4 regions of the Longimicrobium sp. genome follow, and region 4 is predicted to be linked to each of the others. Evidence: riboswitches for the same ligand, from Rfam matches in the RefSeq annotation. Region 4 holds a riboswitch; each other region holds the start of a gene.
The links. Region 4 has a riboswitch for cyclic di-GMP ahead of VIB55_RS22950 (sugar transferase). Riboswitches for the same ligand answer to the same signal wherever they lie in the genome.
Positions count from the first base shown of each region.

Region 1: another riboswitch for cyclic di-GMP. It lies ahead of VIB55_RS22360 (bifunctional diguanylate cyclase/phosphodiesterase); the one in region 4 lies ahead of VIB55_RS22950 (sugar transferase).
Region 2: another riboswitch for cyclic di-GMP. It lies ahead of VIB55_RS21170 (glycoside hydrolase family 26 protein); the one in region 4 lies ahead of VIB55_RS22950 (sugar transferase).
Region 3: another riboswitch for cyclic di-GMP. It lies ahead of VIB55_RS00470 (Ig-like domain-containing protein); the one in region 4 lies ahead of VIB55_RS22950 (sugar transferase).

Region 1 covers NZ_DATBNB010000794.1:2,771-4,964, reverse strand. The annotation lists gene VIB55_RS22360 (bifunctional diguanylate cyclase/phosphodiesterase) at 1-1,259, opposite strand, end outside; cyclic di-GMP riboswitch class I at 1,271-1,363, opposite strand; gene VIB55_RS22355 (PDZ domain-containing protein) at 1,479-1,862, opposite strand.
Region 2 covers NZ_DATBNB010000750.1:239-2,432, forward strand. The annotation lists partial or broken gene VIB55_RS21165 (hypothetical protein) at 1-260, shown strand, start outside; cyclic di-GMP riboswitch class I at 1,205-1,295, shown strand; gene VIB55_RS21170 (glycoside hydrolase family 26 protein) at 1,310-2,194, shown strand, end outside.
Region 3 covers NZ_DATBNB010000015.1:2,835-5,028, reverse strand. The annotation lists gene VIB55_RS00475 (hypothetical protein) at 1-337, shown strand, start outside; cyclic di-GMP riboswitch class I at 621-695, shown strand; gene VIB55_RS00470 (Ig-like domain-containing protein) at 750-2,194, shown strand, end outside.
Region 4 covers NZ_DATBNB010000811.1:1,006-3,199, reverse strand. The annotation lists gene VIB55_RS22955 (GumC family protein) at 1-365, shown strand, start outside; cyclic di-GMP riboswitch class I at 774-865, shown strand; gene VIB55_RS22950 (sugar transferase) at 882-2,194, shown strand, end outside.

The sequences.
Region 1 (2,194 bases), on a different contig from region 4:
ATCGCCAGCACCCCCTCCGGCGTCTCCGCGCACGCCCCCAGCGCCACGCCGATGCTGGCCGAGCAGCGCATCTCCACGTCCTCGATGGTCACCGGCGCCGCGAGCAGCCGCTGGATGCGCTGAACGACGGCGAGCGCGTCCTGCTCGCGCTCCACCCCGTGCAGCAGCGCGGCGAACTCGTCGCCGCCGATGCGCGCCACCATGTCGCTGGGGCGGATGGAGGCGGCCAGGCGCTCGCCCACCACGGCCAGCAGCGCGTCGCCCGCGGCGTGGCCCAGGCGGTCGTTCACCGTCTTGAAGCGGTCCAGGTCCACGAACAGCACCGCGAACTCGGCCCCACGCTGGCCGCGGGCCTCGCACGCCTGCTGCAGCGCGCGCAGAAAGGCGGCGCGGTCGGGCAGGCGCGTCAGCGCGTCGAGGTCCACGTCGCTCGAAGGGGCAGCGGGCTCCTCGCGCCCGCTCAGGTCCTCGCACCACGTCACCAGCCCCATCGGCCGCTCGTCGTCCGCCGCTACGATGTCGGACCACAGGCGCACGGGAAAGCGGGTGCCGTCGCGGCGCACGTTGATCCGCTCGCGCACCCAGCGGCGCACGGGGCGCGCAGGCACGCCGCCCTGCGCGCTCCACAGCTCGGGCGGCGCCAGCGCGCGGGCGGGAAGGCCGTACATCTCGTCCAGCCGGTAGCCGTGCATCTGGGCCTCGGCGGGATTGGTGTAGACGATGGCCCCCGTCTCGTCGGTGATGGTCAGCCCGCGATCCACCGCCGCGAGCGCCCGTTCCAGCAGCTCCAGCCGGGCCTGGGCCGCGCGCAGCGCCTCGTCCGCGGCCTCCGCGCGGATCTCGGCCATCGCCCCCGCGGCCATGCACTCCAGCGCGGCGACCTCGCCGGCGGACCAGGGCCGGACGTTGAGGGCCACCAGCGAGCCGGCGGGCGCCTCGCCCGGAGTGGCAAGCGGCACGAGGGCGAGCGAGGGGCCGAAGACGAGGGACGGATCGCCGGCGGAGAGCGCGCGGAAGGTGCGGGTTTCGCCCGCGTTCCGTGCGTCGCGCAGCGGCGGGCCCAGGTGAAGGATGGCGGCCAGCAGCGCCTGCTGGTGCTCCGGCGCGCCGGCGGTGTGCACGGGGGGATGGCCGGCGCCCTCCAGCAGCACGGCGGCGGCACCCAGGTTCAGCCGGGCGACGGCGTTCGCGGCCAGGCCGCGCAGGGTCTCGGCGCCAGCCCCGGAGGCGGCATCGGATACGGACGGAGGAGTGCGCATGGCAGCACCTGTTCGGTAACCCGACCGGCATGGCCGCAGGGGAGCGCGGCTGTAGCCTCGTGGCTTTGCGTCCCCGCCTTTCGACGGGTTTGCCGTTATCGTAGGTGCCCGGCGCGGGTAAGAACGGCCAGGCGGGGTGCATCATTTCCGGCAACTTGCGCCGGTGCACGGAGGTGGCGCAAGGAACGTTCCCGGTAAACGTCCTGCGCCGAGTGACGCTTACGGCGCGGCGGCAGGCGCCGCGGCCACGATCCGCAGCTCGCGCTCCTCGTCCCCGCGCTTCACGCGGACGGTGTAGGCGCGCCCCGGCGCCAGCCCAGGAAACAGGGGACGCTCCAGGCTGTCACGCCCGTCGATGGAGAGCACCACGTCGTCCACCATGAACCCCGCCGCGGCCGCCGGCGACTCCGGCGACACGACCGCGACGAACGGCCGCGCGTTGGGAAAGATGCGAAGTGCCAGGCCAAGGGTTCCCGCGGGGCGCGGGTTCCGGACCCCCTGCGAGTCGGCGGCGGTCGCGGTCGGCGCCGGCGTCGGCTGCTGCGCGCGAGCCGGGTGCGCGAACGCGATGGCCACCGCGGCTGCGGCGATGCTGATTCTCACGTAACGGACCTCGCGCGAAGGTGAGCGTCGGCGACGGGACGCGATTGGAAGCAAGCAGAAGTTGCGCGGATCGTCAACTGTTTTCGCGCCAGCGTGCGTTCAGCATCCGTGGAGGCTCGGCTTCAGCACCACAGGTCGAATGCGCGGGTGATGTCTGAGGGGTGCTCGAAGATCCACTCGGGCGTCATCGCCTCGATGGCGTGCAGAAAGGCGCCCTTGCCGGAGGGCGGGCCTGGGCGCATACACGTCGACGCAGCCCTTGTGCTGGCCGGCCCAGGCCCGGCAACTTCCGGGAAAGCATCGCCTGAGAAGCATCACCTGGAGCAGGCCCG
Region 2 (2,194 bases), on a different contig from region 4:
ACCTGCCCTTGGCGCTGATCGTGGGCGCCGAGCTCGCCGCCGCCGAAGCCGAGACCCTGCGCGAGCTTCGCGCGATCCCGGCCGCGGCGTGGATGCCCATCGTGGTCGTGGACGCAGACGACGCCGGGGTTCGCCCGTCGCTGCTGGAGGCGGGCGCGGACCTTTGCTTCGCCTCGTCGGCCACGTTCACGGAGGTAGGCGCCGCGCTCAACGCGCTCCTCCGCCGCCTCTCCACGCTGGCAGGCGGCACCGCGGAGTAAGTCGCGGTTCGTCGCCCCGCAGAAGCCCCTCCCCGCATCGCCGCGGAGAGGGGCTTTCGCCGTCCGCGCTGTCATCCCGATGGAGCGGCCACACCGTACCCTCAGCGTGGCCTAAACACCGCAGCGACTGAGGGATCCGCCACACAGTGACCGTAGAGCAACAGGGCCGCGGACAGGCTCGTACCTATCTGCGTGAATCCGCCGCTGGACTCGCCGTAAGCCCGGGCTTCAGCCGCACGCGTGTTAGGACCCCCGCGCATGCCAGCCGAAACGCAGTCGAATTCTCCCTTTCCCCTGCGCAGCGGGGGAGAGGGCCGGGGAGAGGGGGCTGCCGAGGCATGCGCCGGCAGCCAGTAGAGCCTCGGTCGAAGTGCTCCTCTCTCCCGCGCAGTTTCGGGGGAGGCCGGGAGAGGGGGCTGCCGAGGCATGCACCGACGTCCAATCGAACCCCAATCGAAGTTCTCCCCTCTCCCGGCGCAGTTTGCCGGGGGAGGGGCGGGGGAGGGGCGAGCCCGGCGGATGTGTCTCGAGTTTGGGTGCCTCGCTGTCGCGCCCCCGGGACGCGCCGGTTGGGGCCTCGATGTGGGGAGAGAGCGATGCGCTTCGGATGGTGTGTGGCGGATCCCTCAGTCGCTGCCAGGTATGGGGTAGCGGCTGGGGTCTCGGGGCCGCTCCTTCGGGATGACACAGGGGCGCCGGATGCGGGTGGTCGGCATCCTATGTAGCAGTGGCGTCACGGGTTACGCGGCGCTTGCAAAAGTCGCGGGCTTCCGCAAAATGCCACGCGGTTTGCAATCGGACCACGCCTGTCATTCCAATCTAAAACGCTCATCTGCAAGCACTTAGCTGCATCACCCGGGTGCGGAACGCGACGTGCCAGAGTGGTGCGCGGGCGCGGCTCCTCCGCGCTCGATGTTCCCGCCCGGAAAATCTCCCCGGGCACCGATCGATAATGGCAAACCCGTCGAAAGGCGGGGACGCAAAGCTACGAGGCTACCGCGGGATCGCTCCCGCCACGCCAGTCGGGCCGCCGAAGCAAGGTGCCATCCATGCGCAAGCTCTCGTCTCGTGTCTCGTCGTTCGCGTCCGTCGTTCTCGCCGGATCGCTCGTGCTCATCAGCGCGGCCTGCGACGGCGCGGGCTCCGTTACCGGCCCCGAGGACCCCACGAAGCCGGAGGCGCCGGTGACCCCCACCAGCGGCCCGTTCTTTCACGGCGCCTTCCTGGGCGAAGCCGACAGCAAGCCCGAGCGCATCGGCGCGGCCATCCGCCAGTACGGCGACATGGTGGGCAAGGCGCCGGCGCTGGTGAAGACCTACCACCCGGTGTCGTGCGACTTTTCCGCCACCGGCTGGTGCGGCAAGGTGCTGCGCGAGGTGAGCGCGGCGGGCGCCACCAACTTCGTCGCCCTGGACCTGCGCTGGAACGGCGCGCCGCAGTCCGGGCTGCTGGAAGCGATCGCCGCGGGCCGCGCGGATGCCGAGTTCGCGCGCATCGGCCGGCAGCTGGCGGCCGTCGGCGGCACGGTGCTGCTGGAGCCGGCGTGGGAGATGAACGGCAACTGGCAGTACGTGTGGCAGGGCGTGGAGAACGGCGGCGACCACAGCGCGCCGGCCAAGTACGCCGCCGCCTGGCGCCGCATCGTCGACATCTTCCGCCGCGAGGGCGCCAGCAACGTCCGCTGGGTGTTCAACCCCAACGTGGGCAACCCGCTGACCAACCGCGCCACGGGCCCGGCGCACTGGAACTGGTACGGCCACTACTATCCCGGCGACGCGTACGTGGACTACGTGGGCGCGCACGGCTTCAACGCGCCGCGGCTGCACGGCGGATCGTGGCAGGAGTTCGACGCCATGGTCGACGGCGCCGAGGCCGACCACATGCTTTCGGACCTGGCCTCGCGCTATCCCGGCAAGCCGATCATCATCGGCGAA
Region 3 (2,194 bases), on a different contig from region 4:
GCCGATGTCTGAGTTCCGCCGTTTGCCCCTCACGTTCGCCGCCGCGTTGCTCCTGGCCGCGTGCGGAAGGGGTGGCGACAAGGCGGCGGGAGGGCCGGCGAAGATGGATACCACCAACAAGGAGTGGGAAGACGGGCTGTCGTCGCAGCAGGTGCAGACCGAGGCCAAGGCGCTTTCTCCCGAAGAGGCGGCGCGGATGGGGATGGCCGTCGACACCACCATCCACCTGGAGGCGCTGGACGCACGCGACTCGGCGCTCGTGGAGCGGGGCCGGGTGAGCGCGCCTGCCCTCGGCGACACCGCCAGCGTCCCCGTGCGCGTGGACAGCACGCCCTGAAGCTTTCCGCCGCGGGGCAGGCGTGAACGCAGAGAGCCGAAACGCTCTCTGCGTTTTCTTTTGTCCAACGATGAGCGCGTGGTCCGCGTCGAGCCGAGGCTGCGTCCGCCATGCCGGCGACGGGGCGTCAGCGGGACCGGTGGGATGCAGAGACGTTCCGGCCCAAAACGCGCTTCAGGATTGGCGGCCGCCGGGCCAAGCCCTGCTTCTGCAACACCTTTGCGTATCAATACACTTGCGTTTAGGAAAATCAAGCCTACTTTATAGCTCGCCAAACACCACCTCGCCGAAAACGCACCCCGGCCGCGAGGCCGGTCCGCAAAGCCACAGGTCTCTCCGAGACAGCTGGGCTACCGAAGAAGGGCGTCGCCGGCCCGCCGCGCCGGCAAATCCGTTCGCCCCCCTCCCGCTCATGACCGACACCCCCGTATTCCGGCTCGCAACGAGCTGGCAGACCCGCGTGGCATTTGCCGCGCTCGCGCTTCTTGGCGCCGCGTGCGCCGACCTGGAGAACCCGGCTGCCCCGACCGGCGTGGCGGCGGCTTCCATCTCCGACGCCGCGCACGGCGGCACCCCCGGCTTCTTCTGGCTGCCGCCGATGGCCCGGAACCCCGGCGCGCCCGGGACGTTCGATGCCGGGCTCGACCCCACCGTGACCATCTGCGCGTGGTCGGGCACCGCCTGCACCTCTCCCGTCGCCGAGTACACGCGGGCAGGGGGCACCGGCGGCGAGGCGGTGAAGGTTTCCGACTCGCACTACCACGTCAACTGGCACACCCGCCAGTTCTCCCTGAGCGAGGCGCAGGTGTACCGCGTTCGCGTGCGCGTGGGACCGGTGGAGCTGGGCCACGCCGACGTGCGCGTGGTGGCGAACGGTTCGGCGGCGCGCGGCGTGGACGGCAGCCGGTACGTGGCCGTGGTGAACGGGCAGACGCTGGCCGTGAAGTTCCGCATCGAGTCGGGGATCCCGGGGGCCGTGATCGTCACACCGGGGACCGCGACGGTGCTGCCGGGCGAAACCCAGCAGTTCACCGCGGCCGTCACCGACCTGCACGGCAACGTCATCGCCGGCGCGCCGGTCACCTGGTCGTCCACCATCGCCAGCGTGGGCACCGTGGACGCGAACGGCATGGCGACGGGGAGCCAGACGGGCTTCACGTCCATCACCGCGACGATCGGGTCCATCACCGGCAGCGCCGCGCTGATCGTGGACGAGCCGATCCACCGCTGGCACCTGATGGAGCCCGCCCACGACCAGGGCAACTGGGCGGTGTGGGGCACGTCGGTGAACAACGTCTACGCGGCCAACTGGACGAGCGTGCTGCACTTCGACGGGGTGGAGTGGAGCAACGTCGACACCGTGCAGTGGCATGGCACGCTCGACATCTACGGCACCGCGGCCGACGACATCTACGCCGTGGGCCAGGCCGGGCGCATCCTGCACTTCGACGGGCAGGTGTGGCGCCAGGAGCAGTGGGACGGCCAGAGCGTCTACCCCCTGGCCCTGGGCAACTGGTACACGCCGTCGCCCAACATCTACCTCTGGGGCGTGTGGGCCGCCGGGCCAAACGACTGGTTCGTGGTGGGCGACCGGGGAACCATCCTGCGCGGCAAGGCGGGGAACTGGACGCCGATGAACTCCGGCGTCACCACGCTCCTTCGCCGCGTGTGGGGCACCTCGGCCACCGACGTGTACGCCACGGGCGACGGCGGCGTGCTGCTTCACTTCGACGGCACCGCGTGGTCACAGGTGACGCTGCCGGAGAGCGTGGACATGTGGGGCGTGTGGGGCTCGTCCGCCACCGACGTGTACGTGGTGGGCGCCGGCGGCAGGGTGTTCCACTACGATGGCGCGTC
Region 4 (2,194 bases):
TTCACTACATCCCCGCCGGGCACCTGCCGCCCGACCCGGTGCAGCTGCTGGGGTCGCCGCGCATCCAGGTGCTGATGGAGTGGCTGCGCGAAAAGTACTTCATCGTGGTGCTGGACTCGCCCCCGCTGAACCTGTTCGCCGACGCGGCCGTGCTGGGCGCCTGCGCCGACGCCACGCTGCTGGTGTCGCGCGCCGGGGTCACGCCCTTCGAGGCGGTGGTGCACGCCGCCGAGCAGTGCCGCCGGGCGCGCATGCCCACCGTGGGCACGGTGCTCAACGACATCGTCCCCGACCGCGACCGCGACTACGACCCCGCCTACCAGTGGTACGAAGAGGGCCGCGCCTACTACGCCCAGGCGGGCTGACGAGCCGGGGGGAAGATCCCACGCGGAGGCGCGGAGGAAGCGGAGGAAGAGCGGAGAGTTCTCTGCCTTCCTCCGCTTCCGCGTCAGCCGCCGGCCGAAAGGGGCTCCGGGGATTCTGCGCGGATGCTGGCGTTTCGCGTAGCTCGCGCGCATCCTGTGAACGACGGCCCGGGACCACCCCCACCGGCCGAAGGACCCTTCCGTGCCCTCCGCGTCCTCCGCGCCTCCGCGTGACACCCCTCCCACCCAGCCGCACGCCGCGGCAGAGTTGCGGAACATCCGCATCCGCGACGATGTGCCCCATGACGGCCTAACTCGTTCCCAGATCAGGACGAGAGGGCACAAACAGGTGCGCCGGTGGTATAGAATTCGCTTTGATGGCGGCCTGGGGCCTCCGGGCCGTGCAGCACCCGACAAGAGCACTCCCGCCGCGAGGCGGGGCCGCAGAGCCAGGGGTCTTGGTTGGCGCAGGGGATCGCCAAGACAGCCCAGCCGCCGAAGGTGGTAGGACAAGCCATGCAGCGCAGCATCATCGCCCTCGAGGGCACCACCCTCCGGGGAGCACCCGAAATCGGCCCCCCGCCCGAAGTTCCGCGCGAAGTGCCGGCTGTTCCCGTCATCCACGAGCCCGCGTCGGTGCCGGTGCCGCCCACCCTCACGGTGTCGGCGGCGCCCACGATGCTCCCCTCGCGGGTTCCCGCGCTTCCCACCGAAGTGCAGCGGACGGTGGACACCTTCGCGTGCGTGGGGCTGCTGCTGGCGGTGTGGATCGGCACGGCGCTGGGCACCATGCCCGGCGGGCTGAACGAGGTGCTCAAGCTCCAGATCACCATCCGCCACGCGCTGCTGACCGGGCTGTTCGCCCTGCTGTGGCCGCGGCTGTTCTCCATGGCCGGCGTGTACGACGCGCACGTGGCGCCCAACCGCCGGCACGCCATCCTGCGCATCGTGGCCGCCACGGGGCTGGGCAGCTTCATCGCCATGAGTTTCGTGATGCCCACCCTGGCGGGGCCGTACCGCGTTCCCGCCGCGGCCGCGTTCTGGGTGGCCTCGGCCGCCATCGCCGTCGCCGTTCGCGTTCCGGTGTGGGCGCTGGCAAACTCGGCGGCGCGCACCCACGTGCCCCGGCGGGTGCTGATCATCGGCAGCGGGCCGCGCGCCCGGCGCCTGCGCGACGAGATCCTGTCGCGCCCCGCCGGCGGCGTGGAGCTGCTGGGATGGGTGGATTCCGACGACCACGCGCTGGACGCCCGGATGGACCTTCCCAAGGTGTGCAGCCTGGACGGGCTGGAAGACTGGCTGATGCACCACGTGGTCGACGAGGCGCTGATCGCCCTTCCGGTCAAGTCGTGCTACGCCGAGATCCAGCGCTCCATCGAGGTGTGCGCGCGGGTGGGGGTGGAGAGCAAGTACCTGGCGGACGCCTTCCAGGTGTCGGTGGCGCGGCCCCGGCTGGAGCACGACCGGGCGCTCCCCTTCCTGACCATGAAGACCTTCTGCGACGACCACCGCGTGCTCATCAAGCGGGCGGTGGACATCGTGGGGGCTGCCGCGGGGCTGCTGGTGCTGTCGCCCTTCCTGATCGGCATCGCGCTGGCCATCAAGTTCACCAGCCGCGGGCCGGTGCTGTTCGCGCAGGAGCGCTACGGGCAGAACAAGCGCCGCTTCAAGATGTACAAGTTCCGCACGATGGTGCCCAACGCCGAGGCGCTGATCGCGCACCTGGAAGACAAGAACGAGGCGATCGGCCCGATCTTCAAGATCAAGGACGACCCCCGCGTGACGTCGGTGGGCCGCTGGCTGCGCAAGACCTCGCTCGACGAGCTTCC